Regions from separate parts of the Streptomyces sp. NPDC051217 genome, predicted to be linked through region 1. Evidence: riboswitches for the same ligand, from Rfam matches in the RefSeq annotation. Region 1 holds a riboswitch; each other region holds the start of a gene.

Region 1 (4,203 bases):
CCCCGACCACCTCGACCAGGCCCGCCGCCTCCGCGCCGACCTCCCCGGCCAGGTCTACCTGTGGGTCAACGCGGCGGAGGGCCGCACCTACTCGGACCCGGAGGCCACCGACTGGACCTCGATCGACCCCCTGTTCCCGTTCAGCCGCCACCCCCACCACTCGGCCGGCCTCCCGTGCCGCACGGGCGAATCAGTGATCTCGGTCGACGGCGAAGGCACGGTTCGCCGCTGCCACTTCGTCCCGGCGGAACTGGGCAACCTCTACGACGGCTCCTACCGTCGGGCCCTCAAACCCCGCGCGTGCCCACTCGCCACCTGCGACTGCCACATCGGGTACGTCCACCTGGAGACACTGCCGCTGTACGACGTCTTCGCGGGCGGCGTCCTGGAACGCGTACCGGTGAGCCCGGTGGCGCGCTGAACTCCGCGTCCCGGTCGGCTCAGTGACGTACCAGCGGCAGCAGGTCCGGGCGTTTGGCGACCGTGTGGTCGCCGGAGGATTCACCGCGGAGGCGGCGGCCGATCCAGGGGACCAGGTATTCGCGTGCCCACTGGATGTCGTCGCGGCGCACCTCCAGTGCGCCGCGTGGCGGCAGGGGCGGCCACGGCTGGTCGGGGTCGGCGGGGGTGTCGAGGCCGAGGACCTGGGCCGCGCGCAGGGCCACGCGGGTGTGGCCCTCCGGTGACAGGTGCAGCCGGTCGCCGTCCCAAGCGCGCCTGTCCTGGACCGACTTGAGGGACCACAGGTCCAGGACCGGGCAGTCGTAGCGGTCGGCGATGGAGCGGACGTGGGCGGTGAACGTGGCTATCTTGCCGCGCAGATGGCGCAGCACCGGGACGCCCCGGGTGTCGAACCCGGTGGGGACCATGACCGTGCCGACCGCGCTCGTCAGGTCGGCCAGCGCCCGTTCGAAACGTTCGGCGACGTCGTCCGGGTCGGTGCCGGGCCGGATGATGTCGTTGCCGCCGGCGCAGAACGTGATCAGATCCGGGGCGAGTTCCTTGGCGCGCGGGATCTGCTCGGCCACGATCTGGTCCAGCAGCCGTCCCCGTACGGCGAGGTTGGCGTACCGGAGCGATCGGTCCGGTGTCCGGTCGGCGAGCAGTACCGCGAGCCGGTCCGCCCAGCCGACATGAATTCCGCCCGGTCCGGGGTCGCCGACGCCCTCGGTGAAACTGTCACCGATGGCCGCGTAAGACCCGAAGGCACCTCTGGTTTTTGATCCCGAATCGTCAGCCACAGCGAAACATCATTCACCCGGGTATCCGACCTACGCGACCGTAAGAAGGTGGTGACCCCGGTGAGAAACGCCACCGGTCAAAATTCGTTCAACCGGGAATAGCGGAAAGGCCGTCGGCCGGCACCCTCGGGTGCCGGCCGACGGCCGGTTGCGCGTGGGACCGAACGGCTCAGATGGAAACGCCGTGCTCGCGCAGGTACGCCAGCGGGTCGACGTCGGAGCCGTAGCTCGGACCGGTGCGGATCTCGAAGTGCAGGTGCGGACCGGTGGAATTGCCGGTGGAACCGGAGAGGCCGATCTGGTCGCCGCCGGCGACCCGCTGACCCGCCGAGACGGACAGCGAGGAGAGGTGGCCGTACTGCGAGTACTGGCCGTCGTCGTGCTTGATGACGACCTCGTTGCCGTACGACCCGGCCCAGCCGGCCGAGACGACGGTGCCGGGGCCGACCGACTTGACGGTGGTGCCCGACGCGGCCGCGAAGTCCACGCCGGTGTGGTAGCCGCTGGCCCAGCTGCCGCCGGCCGCGCGGTACGGGGTCGTGACGGCCGCACCGTCGACGGGCGCGGTGTAGCCGGAGTCCGCGCTCTGCGCCGCGGGCTCGTTCGCCGTGGTGTCGGCCTGCGGGGCGGGCTCGGCCGGTGCGGGCTTCGCGGGGGCGGTCTTCTTCGGGGCAGCCTTCTTCGGGGTGGCCTCCGCCTTGCCCTCGGAGGACGCCTTGGCCTTGGCGCCGATGGTGAGCTTCAGGCCCGGGTGGATCAGCGACGGGTTGTCACCGACGGCCTCGCGGTTGTCCGCGTAGAGCTTCTGCCAGCCACCGCTGACCTTCTGCGTCTCGGCGATCTTGGCGAGGTAGTCCCCCGCGGTGACCGAGTACGTCTTCACGGTCTTGGCGGTCGCGGCCTGCTGGGCCGTCTGCGCGACAGCGGCGGTGTGCGCGGCGGACACGGCGCGCTCGGGAGCCACCGACGGTGCGGCGGTCTGCTCGGCGGCGTGGGCGCCCGTGGCACCGATGAGCGGAATTGCGATGGCGGCGCCACCCGTTCCGGCGGCGACGAATCCGCGGGTGATCGGGTTGGTCCTCGGACGACGGTGCTTACCCTTTCCGGGCATGGCGAATTCCTCTCCGGCGCCTACGAGGTGAGCTGTCGGGTTCGGGCTGGAGATGCCCGGTCGCGCCGTGACGCGACTTCACCCCAAGCCGTCCGGATCTCCGGACCGGCGTACTACCTGGGTCCCCCGCTCCTGCCACACGTTGATGAGTGCTGGGTGGATGCGGATTCCGAACGGCGGCAGGATTCGGCGATCCGCTCGGATTGCGGTGACGGTAAGCCGCGCGGGCCGACGGGTACAAGCCGCTGTTTCTCCTCCGTAATCCACGCTCGAATATCGACATCCGCGGGCGGTCACCCTGCGTGGATTACGGATCTTCGAATTCCGTGCGACGTCCCAATTCCCTTCGCGGGCGCGGCCACACACCGTCACGGATATGATCCTGCTCACCAGCCGCAGCCCATCCACCACCATCTCACCCGCGACCGGGGCACCTTATGCCCAATCACTCAATCCAGACAGAAGCCCTATTCGCAAGGCGCTTTCAGGGGGAACCGATGTCGTAAAGTCGGAGCGCGACAGCGTCGGCGGCGAGCGCCGACCGCACACGCGGAGGAGCGCACGTGACGCACGAGGTGCCGCAGCAGGTCCCGCCGGGCGAGCCCGATCTCGCCGGGGTACGCAACTTCCGCGACGTGGGAGGCCTGCCGACCGCCGACGGGCGGCGCGTACGGTACGGACGGCTCTACCGCAGCGGCCACCTCGCGCACGCCACCGCCGAGGACGCGGCGTTCCTGACGTCGCTGGGGCTGCACACCATCTTCGACTTCCGCAACGCGGCCGACCAGAAGCTCGACGGTCTGGACGTCGAGCTCGTCGGCGTACGCAATGTGAACATCCCGCTCACCGACCCGGCCGACGGCACCGAGTTCTGGAAGATGGTCCGCGACGGCGACCTCGACCAGCTGCGCTCGATCCTCGCCGACGGCAAGGGCGTGGCCCGGATGTCCGCTTCGTACCGTTCGATCATTCTGGACCGCACCTCCGAGCACCGGCGCGTGCTGCACGCCCTGGCCGAGGAGAGCCTGCCCGCCCTGATGCACTGCGCGGCGGGCAAGGACAGGGCCGGTCTCTCGATCGCGGTGTCGCTGCTCGCCGTGGGCGTGGAGCGGGAGGCGATCGAGGCGGACTATCTGAAGTCGAACGATCCGCACCGCAGATACCGCGTACGCCGCAGCGATCCGACGCCCGGCGGGACCTCGCCGGAGGTGCTGGAGCTGCTGGCCCCGCTCTTCGACGCGCGCGCCGTCTACCTCGAAACGGCGTTCACGACGATGGAGGAGACGTGGGGCACCGTCGACCGCTATCTCACGGACGGCCTCGGGCTGACGGACGAGACGCGCGAGCGGCTGCGGACGCGCCTCGTCGAGGACTAGGGGACTGGAGGACTACAGGACCTAGCGACCCCCGGCGCCCGCCTCGAAGAGCAGGTAGAGGAAGCCGGCCAGGACATGGCCGGCGATGAGGTAGACGAAGAGCCGGATGGCGAGACCGCGCGGGAAGCTGCGTTCCTCGTCCATGACGGACTTGGCGGGCTCCTCGCGTGATGGCTCCTGAACGGCGTCCACTCGGTTGTCGGACACGGTGATGGCCTCTCTGGTCGGGGGCGGAGCTGACGGCATGTCAGTGCCGCTCGTTCAGCGGCGGTGGGCCCCGCCGGGCAGGCACAGCTCGCCGACGGGACTGGTCAGCAGGGTGTGCACGAACAGCAGCTCGACGCCGGCGGGACCGGCCGCCGCGAGGCGGTGCGGGGTCATCGAGTCGAAGTGGGCACTGTCGCCCGGGTCGAGCACATGGACGGTGTCGCCGAGGCTCAGCCGCAGCCGCCCCTCCAGGACATGGATCCACTCC
Region 2 (4,203 bases), 620 kb from region 1:
TCCGGCGGTCCCGAGGGCCCCGAGGGCCCCGAGGGCCCCGCCTCGCCCGACGATCAAGGCTTCTCCTCCTCCCTCTCCGGCACCGGCGACGGGCGGACCGCGCTGCGCATGGAGCGACGGCTCGCGCATCCGCCGCAGCGGGTCTGGGACGCGATCACGCAGCCCGCGCACCTCGCGCGGTGGTTTCCCTCCGAGGTGAGCGTCGACCTGCGGCCGGGCGGCGAGATCGGCTTCCACTTCCCCGGCGACTCCGGCCCCGGCATGAGCGGGGAGGTCACCGACGCCGACGAGCCGCGCCTCTTCGCCTTCACCTGGGGCGAGGACCATCTGAGCTGGGAGATCACCCCTGACGGGGACGGCTCGCGGCTCCTCCTCGTCCACACCTTCGGCGACCGGTTCGGGGCCGCCAGCTTCGCGTCCGGCTGGCAGATCTGCGTCACCGCGCTGGGGCAGGTGCTGGACGGCGGCCCCGTCGACGTCGAGCAGGACACGCGCGGGGCGCTGCACGAGGCGTATCTGGCCCGGTTCGACGAGCTGACCCGGGGCCGGGTCGAGGAGACCGGGGGCGGCGGGCGACGGGTCCGGTTCGAGCGTCAGCTGGTGCGGCCCGCCGAGACGGTCTGGGACCAACTGACCGGCGGCGCCGAGCCGTTGACGGGTTCACCGGTGCCTCCGGGCTTCACCGCCGACAAGGTCCCGGCGGGCCCGGTCACGGCCGTACGCGCGCCGGAGCTCCTTACGTACTCCTGGCATCCGGAGGGCGAGGTCCGCTGGGAGCTGGGCGCGGGGACGGGGCACGGGCCCCGGCTGGTGCTCACCCAGACCGGGCCGCGCGACTTCGACACGGATGCGGCGCTCGCGGCGTGGCGGGTACGTGTGGAGGAACTGGCGGCGGGGCTGGTGGACGCGCCGGAGGGCGGGGCCCACACGTAGTGGCGTCCGCGTGGGGCCTCGGGTGGCCCGGCTCGACCCGGCGCTGACCGGTCCGCGCCTGGTCGCGGCCGGTGGTAGCGCCGGCTCGGGCGGTGGACGCCGTCCCTTGGGCTGGGCCACGAAGGCTCCGCCCGGATCCCCCGGGCCGACCGGCGGGACCGACCGGGCGGGCGCACTCCGTCAGGTGACGGCGGCTCTCACGCCGAACGCCGGCCGGGCCGCGTGTGCGGCCCGGCCGGCGGCCGGTGAGATGACGGACGCCGCCGATCAGTAGGGACCGTTCACGTTGTCGATCGAGCCGTAACGGTCGGCCGCGTAGTTGCACGCCGCGGTGATGTTGGCGACCGGGTCGTAGCTGTCGGTCGACGTGCCGGGCACGTGGTACGCCTGGAATGTCGGGTCGATGACCTGGAGCAGGCCCTTCGACGGGGTGCCGGCCGCCGCGTTGGAGTCCCAGTTGTTGATGGCCTGGGGGTTGCCCGCGGACTCGCGCATGATGTTGCGGTGGATGCCGTCGTACGAGCCGGGTATGCCGTTCTGCGCCATGACGTCCAGCGCCTCCCGGATCCAGCCGTCGAGGTCGTTGGTGTAGGTCTTGGCGGCGGTCTCGACGGCCTCGGTGGTCTTGCCCGCCGACGCGCTCTCGGTCGAGGCGGTCCCGGCGGCCTTCGGTTTCCCGGCGAGCTTCAGCTTGAGGCCGGGGTGGATGAGCGAGGGGTTGTCGCCGACGGCGGCGCGGTTGGTCTTGTACAGCGCTTCCCAGCCACCGCTCACGGAACGGGCGTGCGCGATCTTGGCCAGCGAGTCACCCTTGACGACGGTGTGGGTCACCTTCTGGACGGCGGTCGAGGCGGCCGGGGCCGACTTGACGTGCTCCGGAGCGGGCGCGGCGCCCGCCGTGGTGGCGGTCACCAGGGGAAGGGCGAGTGCGGCACCGCCCGTGCCGACGGCGATGAGACGGCGGGCGAGCGGGCTGGTGCGGGAACGGCGGTGCTTACCCTGTGCGGGCATGACGAAATCCTCTCCGTCGCCTGCGAGGTGAGCTGTCGGGTTCGGGCGGGAGATGCCCGGCCGCGCTGGGTGCGCGACTTCACCCCAAGCCGGTCCGTTGTGCCGGATCGGCGACTTACCTGGGTCCCCCGCTCCTGCCGTACGTGAGTTGTTGGGTGCGGTTTCCGGACAGCGGCAGGATTCGGCGTTCCGCCCGGAATGACGAGAACGTAAGCGAGAAGGTCCGGGCGAAACAAGTCCTGAATTCACAGCGCCATGCCATCCACGGATCCGGCGCCGGGAAATTCAAATTCCGGCGAGGCTGTACAGGGCTCAACTTTCTTTTGCAGCAGGGGAGGTGGGGTGGGACCGCGAGACACCGAGGCCACCGAAGCTGTGACACACATCACGAGCGTTCGGTGCAACCACCCGAACACAACACCACCCAGAAAGGGACAAGTTATGCGTGACGCACCCATAACAACCCGCACCGCAAAATGGACAAATGATTATTTTTTCTCAACTGGCGCCAAGCGGAAGCACACGGTCCACGACGGGGTGAATTCGCCGCCAACGGCCTTTGTCCGCAACTGAATTCACCGAACTCCGGAGAGCGAATGTCATAGGTGTTCGCTTTCCCGACGGGCCGGCCGTGCCGTATGTCGGCCGCGGGGGACGGGGCACGACGACGACACGGCCGGGGAGCGGATCTAGTCGACGGCGCGTACGACCATCGCGGAGTTGAAGCCGCCCTGGCCCCGCGCCAGCACCAGCGCCGTCCGTACCTCGGCGGTGCGGGGCTGGGACGTGACGAGGTCCAGACCGTGCTCGGGAGCCGGCTCGACGTTGACCGTGGGCGGGATCAGCCCCTCCTCGATGGCCAGCAGCGCCGCCGCGACATCCAGCGGGGCCGCGCCGGAGTAGAGCCGGCCGGTCATCGTCTTGGGCGCGGTGACCGGGACGCCGCGCGGGCCGAAGACCGCGGTGATCGCCTCGGCCTCCGTACGGTCCAGCTCCGGCACGGCCGCCGCGTCGGCGAACACCACGTCGACGTCGCCGGGCTCCACGCCCGCGTCCGCCAGGGCGATTTCGATCGCCTTGCGCTGTCCCGGCTCGCGGTCGCTGCCCGGCCGGGGGTCGATCGTCGCGCCGTACCCGGAGATCTCGCCGTAGATCTTCGCGCCACGGCCACGCGCGGCCACCGCGTCCTCCAGGATGAGGATCGCGCCGCCCTCGCCCGGCACATGCCCCCGCGCGTCGGCATCGAACGGCACGTACGCGCGGGCCGGTTCGTCGCTCGTGCTCAGCCGGCCGCCCGCGATCTGCGCGACCCAGCCCCAGGGGCAGATCGACGCGTCGACGGCGCCGGAGACGACCAGCCGGGTGCCCTTACGGATCTGCCTGCGCGCCTGCGCCATGGCGTCGAGCCCGCCTGCCTGGTCGCTGACGACCACGCCGCTGGGGCCCTTCATACCGTTACGGATGGAGATCTGGCCGCTGTTGACCGCGTAGAACCAGGCGAAGGACTGGTAGGCGCTGACGTGCTGACTGCCCTTGCTCCACAGCTTCTGGAGCTCGTTCTGGCCGAACTCGAAGCCGCCCGACGAACTGGCCGTGATGACGCCCATGTCGAACTCCGGCAGATCCTCCGGCTTCACCCCGGCGTCGGCGAGCGCCCAGTCCGTGGCCACCAGGGCGAGCCTGGTCATGCGGTCGGTCTGGGAGAGCAGCCTGCTCGGCAGATGGTCCTTGGCCGTGAAGCCGGGAACCTCGCCCGCCAGCCGGGACGGGTACTGCGACGGGTCGAAGCGGGTGACGCGGCCGATGCCGCTCCTGCCGCCGCGGATCGCCGACCAGTACTCGCGCACGCCGAGGCCGTTGGGGGCCACCACGCCCAGGCCGGTCACTACCACCGAGGTGGTCATGCGGGGCTCCTCTCGGGTCGGGCCAGCACTATCGCGCTCTGGAATCCACCGAAGCCGCTGCCGACGGAGAGCACCGCATCGGTCAGCTGGTCGCGAGCCGTCACCGGCACATAGTCGAGATCGCACTCGGGGTCCGGTGTCTGAAGGTTCGCGGTGGGCGGCACCACGTTGTGCTCCATCGCGAGGGCGGATGCGGCGATCTCGATCGAGCCGATGGCGCCGAGCGAATGCCCGACCATCGACTTGATGGAGCTCACCGGGGTCCGGTAGGCGTGATCGCCGAGGCTCTTCTTGAACGCGGCGGTCTCGTGCCGGTCGTTCTGCTTCGTACCGGAGCCATGGGCGTTGATGTAGT
Region 3 (4,203 bases), on a different contig from region 1:
CTTGAAACGGGGGAACGCGCTGCGGCCCGCGTAGACCGCCGCGTCGTCGAGGATCTCCTCGATACGCAGCAGCTGGTTGTACTTGGCGACGCGCTCGGAGCGGGCCGGGGCGCCGGTCTTGATCTGGCCGCAGTTGGTGGCGACGGCGAGGTCGGCGATCGTGACGTCCTCGGTCTCGCCGGAGCGGTGCGACATCATGCACTTGAAGCCGCTGCGCTGCGCCAGCTCGACGGCGTCCAGGGTCTCGGTCAGCGAACCGATCTGGTTGACCTTGACGAGCAGGGCGTTGGCCGAGCCCTCCTCGATGCCACGGGCCAGGCGCTCGGGGTTGGTGACGAACAGGTCGTCCCCGACGATCTGGACCTTGCTGCCCAGCTTGTCGTTGAGGACCTTCCAGCCGGCCCAGTCGTCCTCGAAGAGCGGGTCCTCGATGGAGACCAGCGGGTACGAGGCGACGAGCTCCTCGTAGTACTCGGTCATCTCGGCGGCCGAGCGGGACTTGCCCTCGAACTCGTAGGAGCCGTCCTTGTAGAACTCGGAGGCCGCGACGTCGAGCGCGAGCGCGATGTCCTTGCCCGGGGCGTAACCGGCTTCCTTGATGGCCACGAGGATCAGGTCGAGCGCGGCGCGGTTGGACTCCAGGTTCGGCGCGAAACCGCCCTCGTCGCCGAGGCCCGTGGAGAGCCCCTTCTCCTTCAGGACCTTCTTCAGCGTGTGGTAGACCTCGGCGCCCCAGCGCAGGGCCTCGGAGAACGACTCGGCGCCGATCGGCGCGATCATGAACTCCTGGATGTCCACGTTCGAGTCCGCGTGCGACCCGCCGTTGAGGATGTTCATCATCGGAACGGGCAGCAGGTGCGCGTTCGGGCCGCCGAGGTAGCGGAAGAGCGGCAGGTCCGAGGCCTCGGAGGCGGCGTGCGCCACGGCCAGGGAGACACCGAGGATGGCGTTGGCACCGAGCGAGGACTTGTCGGGGGTGGCGTCCAGGTCGAACATCGCCTGGTCGATGAGGCGCTGCTCGGTGGCGTCGTAGCCGACGAGCTCCGGGCCGATCTGCTCGATGACGGCGAGGACGGCCTTCTCGACGCCCTTGCCCTGGTAGCGGTTCTGGTCACCGTCGCGGAGCTCAAGGGCCTCGAACGCACCGGTGGACGCACCGGAGGGGACAGCAGCACGGCCGGTGCTGCCGTCGTCGAGGCCGACCTCGACCTCGACCGTGGGGTTGCCTCGGGAGTCAAGGATTTCCCGGGCTACGACGACGTCGATGGACGGCACGAGCATCTCCTTCTGGGATGTGACGCTTGGAGTGCAGGGCCTCATTGGCCTTGCGGCATGAGCCTAACCGGCTCCCGGTCGGCGGTCGGCAGATGCCCGCCCGCTGGGACGAAAAGAGTCCGCGATGACCGTTCGGCCGCGAATGTCCAGGGGTCGGCCGGGGGCGGTCGGGGTCCGGCGCGGTCGGTCGCGGTCGGTCGCGGTCCGTCGGGGTCCGGCGCGGTCCGGCGCGGTCCGGCGCGGTCGGTCGCGGTCCGGCCCATGGCCTGAAGACCGTCCGAACCCCGGCCCGGCGCGTCCGGGGGAGTGAGGCGCGCCGGACCGGGGTTCAGGGGGAAAGGGTCAGCTCAGGTGGAGCTGCTGCCCCGGGAAGATCTCGTCGGCGTTCTCGACGATGTCCTTGTTCAGCTTGAAGAGCTTCTTCCAGCCGCCTTCGACCTTCTTGGTCTCGGCGATCTTGGAGAGGGTGTCTCCGGGCTTGACCTTGTACTCGCCGTCGCCCTTCTTGACCGGACCGCGCGTCTCACTACGCGAGGCGGGCTGCTCCTTCGCGGCACGCGGGGCGGACTGCTGCGGGGCGGACCGCTCCTTCGGAGCGGCCTGCGGGGCCGGGTCGGCGGAGCCGGCGTCGTTCGAGGCGTTGGACAGGCCCACGCCGCAGCTCGGCCAGGCACCCTTGCCCTGGCCCGCCAGGACCTTCTCGGCGATCTGTATCTGCTGGGACTTCGAGGCCTGGTCGGCACTGGACGCGAAGGCGCTGCCGCCGTACGCGGCCCAGGTGGAGGCGGAGAACTGGAGCCCGCCGAAGTAACCGTTGCCGGTGTTGATCGACCAGTTGCCGCCGGACTCGCACTGGGCGACGGCGTCCCACTCGGAGGTGGTGGCGGCGGAGGCGGAGGTGGCGCCGATCAGCGGGGCCGCGACAGCGGCACCGGTGATGCCGGCGAGCGTGGCGTAACGGACGGCCTTGGACGGACGACGGTGCTTGCCCTTGCCGGACGCGCTGGAAAACAGCATGCGAAATCTCCTCACCGACGCCTGCGAGGTGAGCTGTCGGGTTCGGGCCAAGTGAGTTGCCCGGCCGTGCGGCCCGGGAACGTCTTCACGTCCCCACCGCGCACGGCTCCACCCCGAGCCGGCCGTGATGACCGGCGCTTACCTGTGGGTCCCCCGCTCCTGCCTTCGGCGCGTGATGCGACGAGTACTCCCCCGACCGACGGCAGGATTCGGCGTGACGGTCGACGGTGCCCGCGGTGCGAGCGGTTCAGACCGTAAACACAGACATCCCGGATGTTCAAAGAAGGAACATCCGGGATGATTCGCCCATCCTGCCCCGAGGAAACCTCTGTTTACGCAGGTCGGAACGGAAAGAGGGTGAGTTGCCGGGCAGATCGCATCAGTTGGGGCGAAGAGACGCTTGTCTCACTTGCTCAGATGCGGACATAGCCCGTGCAACTACCCTTGATTCGCGGTCACATCGAGCTTCTGGCCCGGCAGGATGAGGTCCGCGTCGGAGCCCACGACCTCGCGGTTCGCCTTGTAGAGCGCCGCCCAGCCACCCTCCACCTTCTGCTCGTCGGCGATGGCCCACAGGTTGTCGCCGGCGCGGACGGTGTACGAGCCGTCGGCGGCGGCGTCATCGCCGCGCACCGAGCTGTCACCGCGTGAGGCATGACGGCCGCTTTCGCGGTCTTCGTCCGCCTTACCCGCCTTGCCGGTCTCGGCCGCCTCGGCCGGCTCGCTCGGCTCGGGGGCCGCCTCGCCGCGGTGCTTGCCCTTGGCGGCGTCGGCGGTGCTGGGCTCCGCGCTCGGTTCTGCGTTCGGCTCCGTGCTCGGCTCGTCGGCGTCGGACGCCGAGTCGCGGCCGAACTGCCCGGACGACGGCGTCGACTCGGGAGCGGGGGGCAGCACGGCCTCTTCGCTCGACTCGGGCTCGGGGGACCCTTCGGAGGGCTCGCTGTCCGGAGCCGTGTCCGCGCCGGCGTCCTGGCTCTCACCCTCGCCCGCGTCGGCGCCCGCGTCCGCGTCCGCCGTGAGCCCGGTGACCAGCGCGCAGGTCGGCCACGCGCTCGGACCCTGCGCCGCGAGGATCTTCTCGGCGACGGCTATCTGCTGGCTGCGGCTGGCCTGGTCGGCGGTGGGGGCGTACGCCGTACCGCCGAAGTCGACCCAGGTCTCCTGGGAGATCTGCAGGCCGCCGTAGTAACCGTTGCCGAGGTCGGCGCTCCACATGCCGCCGCTCTCGCACTCGGCGACGCGGTCCCAGGTGGAGGCGTCGGCCGCACTGGCGCCGGTCGCGCCGAGCAGCGGGATGGCGATCGCCGAGCCTGTCACCCCTGCCGCGACGACAAGGGCGGGGGCCTGACGGGGCCGACGGTGCCGGCCGTTCCCGGAGCGCATGCGGTTGCCTTCCGTGAGACTGCTGAAACGTGAGTCCCAGCGTGTGAGTGCCGGGACGATCGTGAACGTAGCCGCACTCGAACGCCTGTCACAAGTCGATGCAGCGGAGATCACGTGAAAGTCACAGTGCTGACAATCCGTCAGTCACGCACCGCTGTGAACTGCACCGGGAGCGTGCGCAGTCCACGCATGATGAGCCCGCCACGCCATCGCAAATCGGATGGATCGACCGCAAGTCGCAAGTCGGGCAGGCGGGTCAGAAGGGTCGCGAGCGCGGTCTGTCCCTCCAGCCGCGCGAGCGGCGCGCCGAGGCAGTAGTGGATGCCGTGGCCGTATCCGAGGTGTTTGTTGTCACTCCGCGACAGGTCGAGCCGGTCCGGGTCGGCGAACCGCGCCGGGTCGCGGTCGGCGGCGGCGAGTACGACGAGGACGGGGTCGCCCACCGCGACGCTCTGCCCGCCGAGTTCGACGGCCTCGGTGGCGTAGCGCCAGGTGGCGAGCTCCACCGGCCCGTCGTAGCGCAGCAGT
Region 4 (4,203 bases), on a different contig from region 1:
CGCCGGCCCGGACGACCCCACCTGGAACCGCTCGCATCCCGCCGAGAAGCACCCGCCCGGCTTCGGTCCCGAAGACCCCCGGCCGCCCAGGCGGGGGAGCGGTCGGCTCGCCGCCCGGCCGACGCATCCGCTCGTGGAACTGCTGCCCGGTCTGATCATCGTGGCGGGGATCATCCTGGATCAGGCGACCCCGACCGCCTTCACCGCGTCCCCGTTCTTCTCGGCGGCGCCGCTGGTGGCCGCCCCCTTCTTCTCGTTCACGCGCACTCTCGTCATCGGCATCCTGTCCGTCGGCGCCGTTCTCGGACTGCGCTACGTCAACAACTCCGGGGACGGGGTCGAGATGATCACCGAATCGCTGACCGTCTTCACCGTCTCCGTCCTCGCACTGGCCATCAACGGTGTCGTACGCCGCAGTGGTGAACGCCTGGCCTCGGCGAGGGTCATCGCCGAGGCCGCCCAGCGCGCCGTCCTGCCGACACCCGAGGCCCGGATCGGCGGGCTGCACATCGCCGCGCGCTACGAGGCGGCCGAGGAGGGCGCCTACATCGGCGGTGACCTGTTCGCCGTCCAGGACACGGAGTACGGCGTACGGGTGGTGGTCGGCGACGTACGCGGCAAGGGCATGGGCGCCATCGAGACCGTGGCCGTCGTCATCGGCGCATTCCGGGAGGCCGCCGAGCAGGAGAGGTCGCTCGAAGGCGTCGCGCGGCGGCTGGAGCGGGCGCTGGCGCGCGAAGGCAGGCGGCGCAGCGGGATCGACCTGTTCGAGGGCTTCACCACCGCCGTACTGGCGGAGGTACCGCACGGCGAGGGCATAGCGCGCGTGCTGAACCGCGGGCACCCGGAGCCGCTGCTGCTCGGCCCCGACGGCGCGGTGACCGTGCTGGCCCCCACCGACCCGGCACTGCCGCTCGGGATGGGGGAGCTGGGGACATGGCCGGACCGCGCGGAGGAGATCCCGTACCGGCCCGGGGCGACGCTGCTCCTCTACACGGACGGGCTCTCCGAGGCGCGCAACGCGGAGGGCGTCTTCTACGACCCGGGCGAACGGCTCGCGGGACGGATCTTTCCCGGTCCCGACGACCTGCTGGAGGCGATCGTCGGGGACGTACGGCTGCACACCGGCGGCGGCAGTACGGACGACATGGCGCTGCTGGCCATCAGCCGGCCCACCGAGCGGCAGCCGGAGCGGCGCCGGACGATGCCCGTCGTGCCGTGACGCGATCGCGTGGGTCCGCCCGTGTGGGTCCGCCCGCGTCGGCCCTTCGTTGCGACGAGACCGTCGGACGCGTGGGACCCGCGTGCCGTGATGTCATCTCCCCCGCCACGCTGCGTAGTTGAGACACACCACTCCGCATAATATTTGACGCACCGTCAGATCGAGTGTGTGATCGCACACGGCCCGAACCGCGATCAACTCGCCCGATTGCGCCAGCTTGTGTCCCGGTTGATCCCCGCCGTGCTCGCTAACGATCACCGGGAACAGCTTGGAATAAGTCCCCGTCGTCTATTAACGTTCGATAACGCAGCGCGGTTGTCCCAGCCGTCGAAAGAGACGGCACCGTGCGCACGCGCCGAATTCCGCTAGGAAACCGGGGAACCACCAATTGGGGTGAATCGGGCGTCTTTTGTTGCCTCGTGCGGCGAAACACGCTCGTAGGAGACCTTCCTGCTCCGAACCCGTCAGCTAACCCGGTAGGCGAGAAGGAAGGAAAGGAGAGCGCCCCAGTGGCGTCCAACAGGCCTGCTCCCGAAGCCTCAGTCCCGGTCCGTTTCGGCCCCGGGAGCCGGCTCGCCGGTACCGATCTCGCCGATGGCGAGGCGAACAGGGACTGGGAGGAGTGGAATCCCACCGCGGAGTCCATCCGTCCCGTACGCGGCAAGCACCGTGTCGCCAAGCAGCGCAACGCGCTGGCCCGCAGCTCCACGGTCCTCGGAGTGGGTGTCATCGCCGCGGTCGGCGCCGGAGGCATCGCCTCCGCCCAGGACAAGCCCGCGGTCTCGATATCACTTCCCGACGCGCTCTCGGACAACCTTCCCGACGCCAAGTCCCTTCCCGGTGTCGGGTCTTTCATGTCCGACGGCGACAAGAAGACCGACGAGACTCCCTCCCCGCTGACCACGGCGGGCCTCACCGCCGCGGACACCCAGCAGGGCACCACCGACTCCGGCGAGGCGCTGCGCGCCCGCATCCTCCAGCAGGCGGAGCAGCAGCAGGCCGAGGCCGACGCCGCCCAGAAGGCGAGCGTCGAGAAGGCCGCCGCCGAGAAGGCGGCAGCCGAGGCCCGGAAGCAGCAGACCGACGCGGAGAAGAAGGCCGCCGAGGCGAAGCGCAAGGCGGAGGAAGAGGCCGAGCGCAAGGCCGAGCAGGAGCGCCTGGAGAAGCTGGCCGCCAGCTTCTCGCTCCCCACCTCCTCGTACACGCTCACCTCCACCTTCGGCCAGGCCGGCTCCATGTGGTCCTCCGGCCAGCACACCGGCCTGGACTTCGCCGCCCCCACGGGCACGCCCACCAAGGCCGTCCACAGCGGGACCGTCAAGTCGGCCGGCTGGTCGGGTTCGTACGGCTACCGCGTGGTGCTTGAGCTCGATGACGGTACGGAGATCTGGTACGCCCACCTGTCCTCGATGACCGTCGGCGCCGGCCAGAAGGTCACCACCGGCGAGACCATCGGACGCGTGGGAGCCACCGGCAACGTCACCGGCCCGCACCTGCACCTGGAGGTGCACACCGCGGGCGGCAGTGGCATCGACCCGATGAGCTGGCTGAGCAGCAAGGGACTCACGCCGTAGTACGTGGTTGATCAGGTCGGTCCGTCCAGCCTGATCCGGCCTGATCCAAACGACAGACCCTAGCTCCGATACGGGTTGTAGCCGCCGTAGTCGATGTACGGCGGCGGAGACCACACCCGCCCCGTCGCCCGCGCCGCGTACGTCAGCGCGGGCGACGCCGTTTCCCGGCGCTGCCACATGTGGTGCAGCAGCTCCTGCTCGCGCGCGGCGAAGTCGGGGCCCGCCGTGCCGCGCCCGGCCCGGTGGCGCAGGAACGCCAGAGCGGTCGCGAACGCCTGGTACTCGCCGACCGTACGGGCCGCCTTCGGGCCGTACGCGCGTCCCGCCACGTCGCGCGCCATCGAGCGCGCCCGCATCGAGGACAGGGCGAGCGGCTCGGTCTCGGCGAGCCAGCCTGCCGCCGCGTACGCGGGCAGCTCGGCCGAAACCATGTGCAGTTCGCGCTGCCGGGTCCATATCGCCAGCCAGGTGAGCAGGGCGAAGGCGGGGACCATGAAGGCCGCGTACACCGCGTAGAAGCCGTACGGGCCGAACAGCGACGAGGAACCGTTCCACAGCGCGTGCGTGCCCATCGCGAGCAGCAGGCCCAGCACCGGCATCAGCCACCGGCGCACGCGCTGGCGGCGGGTGGCGAGAGCGGCGATGCCGAAGCCGATGCCCGTCAGGACCGTGAAGAGCGGGTGCGCGAACGGCGACATCACGACCCGTACGAAGAAGGTCGCCGCGGTCACGGCAGGCAGCCCCGAGTTGCCGATCTGCTGGTCCTCTCCGTAGGCGCTGCCGAGATAGAGGATGTTCTCGGTGAACGCGAAGCCGGTCGCGGTGAAGCCCGCGACGACGACTCCGTCGACGAGACCGGTGAAGGACCGCCGCCGGAAGAGGAAGATCAGCAGGATCGCGGCGGCTTTCGCGCTCTCCTCGACGATCGGCGCGACCACCGTGGCCCCCAGGGACTCCGCGCCCGCGGGGTCGGCGGTCGCGGTGGCTATCCACCGGGTCGCGAAGGAGTTCGCCGTGATCGCCACGAGCGCGGCGGCGCAGGCGCCCCAGGCGAAGGAGAACAGGAGATTCCGCCAGGGGCCCGGCTCCACCCGGTCAAGCCAGCGGAAGGCCGCCATCAGCAGCGGTACGGGCAGGATCGCCAGCCCGAGACCGACCAGAAAGCCCTGTGTGCCGGTCTGTTCCCGTACGAGCGACATGAGCAGCAGGCCGCAGAGCGCGAGCAGGATGATCACGGCGCCCGCGCGCACGGCCGGGTGCCGCCAGAACGCGCGGTACGGCCGGTAGCGCCAGCGGGAGCGCTCCGGAACGGCGGCCCACATGTCGCCGAGCTGCTGTTGCCGCTCGGCGGCGGGGATCGCCGGCTCGGGGACTTGAGGGTCGTACGGGGGCGGTCGGGGCGGTTCG

What was found. Region 1 has a riboswitch for cyclic di-AMP ahead of ACIBBB_RS02880 (LysM peptidoglycan-binding domain-containing M23 family metallopeptidase). Riboswitches for the same ligand answer to the same signal wherever they lie in the genome.
Region 2: it holds a riboswitch for cyclic di-AMP, as region 1 does, so the genes downstream of both, ACIBBB_RS00025 (transglycosylase SLT domain-containing protein) here and ACIBBB_RS02880 (LysM peptidoglycan-binding domain-containing M23 family metallopeptidase) in region 1, are expected to answer to the same signal.
Region 3: it holds a riboswitch for cyclic di-AMP, as region 1 does, so the genes downstream of both, ACIBBB_RS22530 (transglycosylase family protein) here and ACIBBB_RS02880 (LysM peptidoglycan-binding domain-containing M23 family metallopeptidase) in region 1, are expected to answer to the same signal.
Region 4: it holds a riboswitch for cyclic di-AMP, as region 1 does, so the genes downstream of both, ACIBBB_RS32830 (M23 family metallopeptidase) here and ACIBBB_RS02880 (LysM peptidoglycan-binding domain-containing M23 family metallopeptidase) in region 1, are expected to answer to the same signal.

The regions. Positions count from the first base shown of each region.
Region 1 is NZ_JBITEV010000001.1:626,153-630,355, reverse strand. It holds gene ACIBBB_RS02890 (STM4011 family radical SAM protein) at 1-421, shown strand, start outside; gene ACIBBB_RS02885 (SGNH/GDSL hydrolase family protein) at 441-1,241, opposite strand; gene ACIBBB_RS02880 (LysM peptidoglycan-binding domain-containing M23 family metallopeptidase) at 1,411-2,352, opposite strand; cyclic di-AMP (ydaO/yuaA leader) riboswitch at 2,357-2,521, opposite strand; gene ACIBBB_RS02875 (tyrosine-protein phosphatase) at 2,928-3,728, shown strand; gene ACIBBB_RS02870 (DUF6126 family protein) at 3,750-3,920, opposite strand; gene ACIBBB_RS02865 (helix-turn-helix domain-containing protein) at 3,990-4,203, opposite strand, start outside.
Region 2 is NZ_JBITEV010000001.1:2,256-6,458, reverse strand. It holds gene ACIBBB_RS00030 (SRPBCC family protein) at 1-933, shown strand, start outside; gene ACIBBB_RS00025 (transglycosylase SLT domain-containing protein) at 1,201-1,944, opposite strand; cyclic di-AMP (ydaO/yuaA leader) riboswitch at 1,949-2,141, opposite strand; gene ACIBBB_RS00020 (ketosynthase chain-length factor) at 2,634-3,848, opposite strand; gene ACIBBB_RS00015 (beta-ketoacyl-[acyl-carrier-protein] synthase family protein) at 3,845-4,203, opposite strand, start outside.
Region 3 is NZ_JBITEV010000010.1:109,497-113,699, forward strand. It holds gene eno (phosphopyruvate hydratase) at 1-1,281, opposite strand, end outside; gene ACIBBB_RS22530 (transglycosylase family protein) at 1,618-2,292, opposite strand; cyclic di-AMP (ydaO/yuaA leader) riboswitch at 2,296-2,473, opposite strand; gene ACIBBB_RS22535 (transglycosylase family protein) at 2,731-3,675, opposite strand; gene ACIBBB_RS22540 (cytochrome P450) at 3,816-4,203, opposite strand, start outside.
Region 4 is NZ_JBITEV010000020.1:122,772-126,974, forward strand. It holds gene ACIBBB_RS32825 (PP2C family protein-serine/threonine phosphatase) at 134-1,222, shown strand; cyclic di-AMP (ydaO/yuaA leader) riboswitch at 1,566-1,720, shown strand; gene ACIBBB_RS32830 (M23 family metallopeptidase) at 1,732-2,796, shown strand; gene ACIBBB_RS32835 (PrsW family intramembrane metalloprotease) at 2,856-4,118, opposite strand.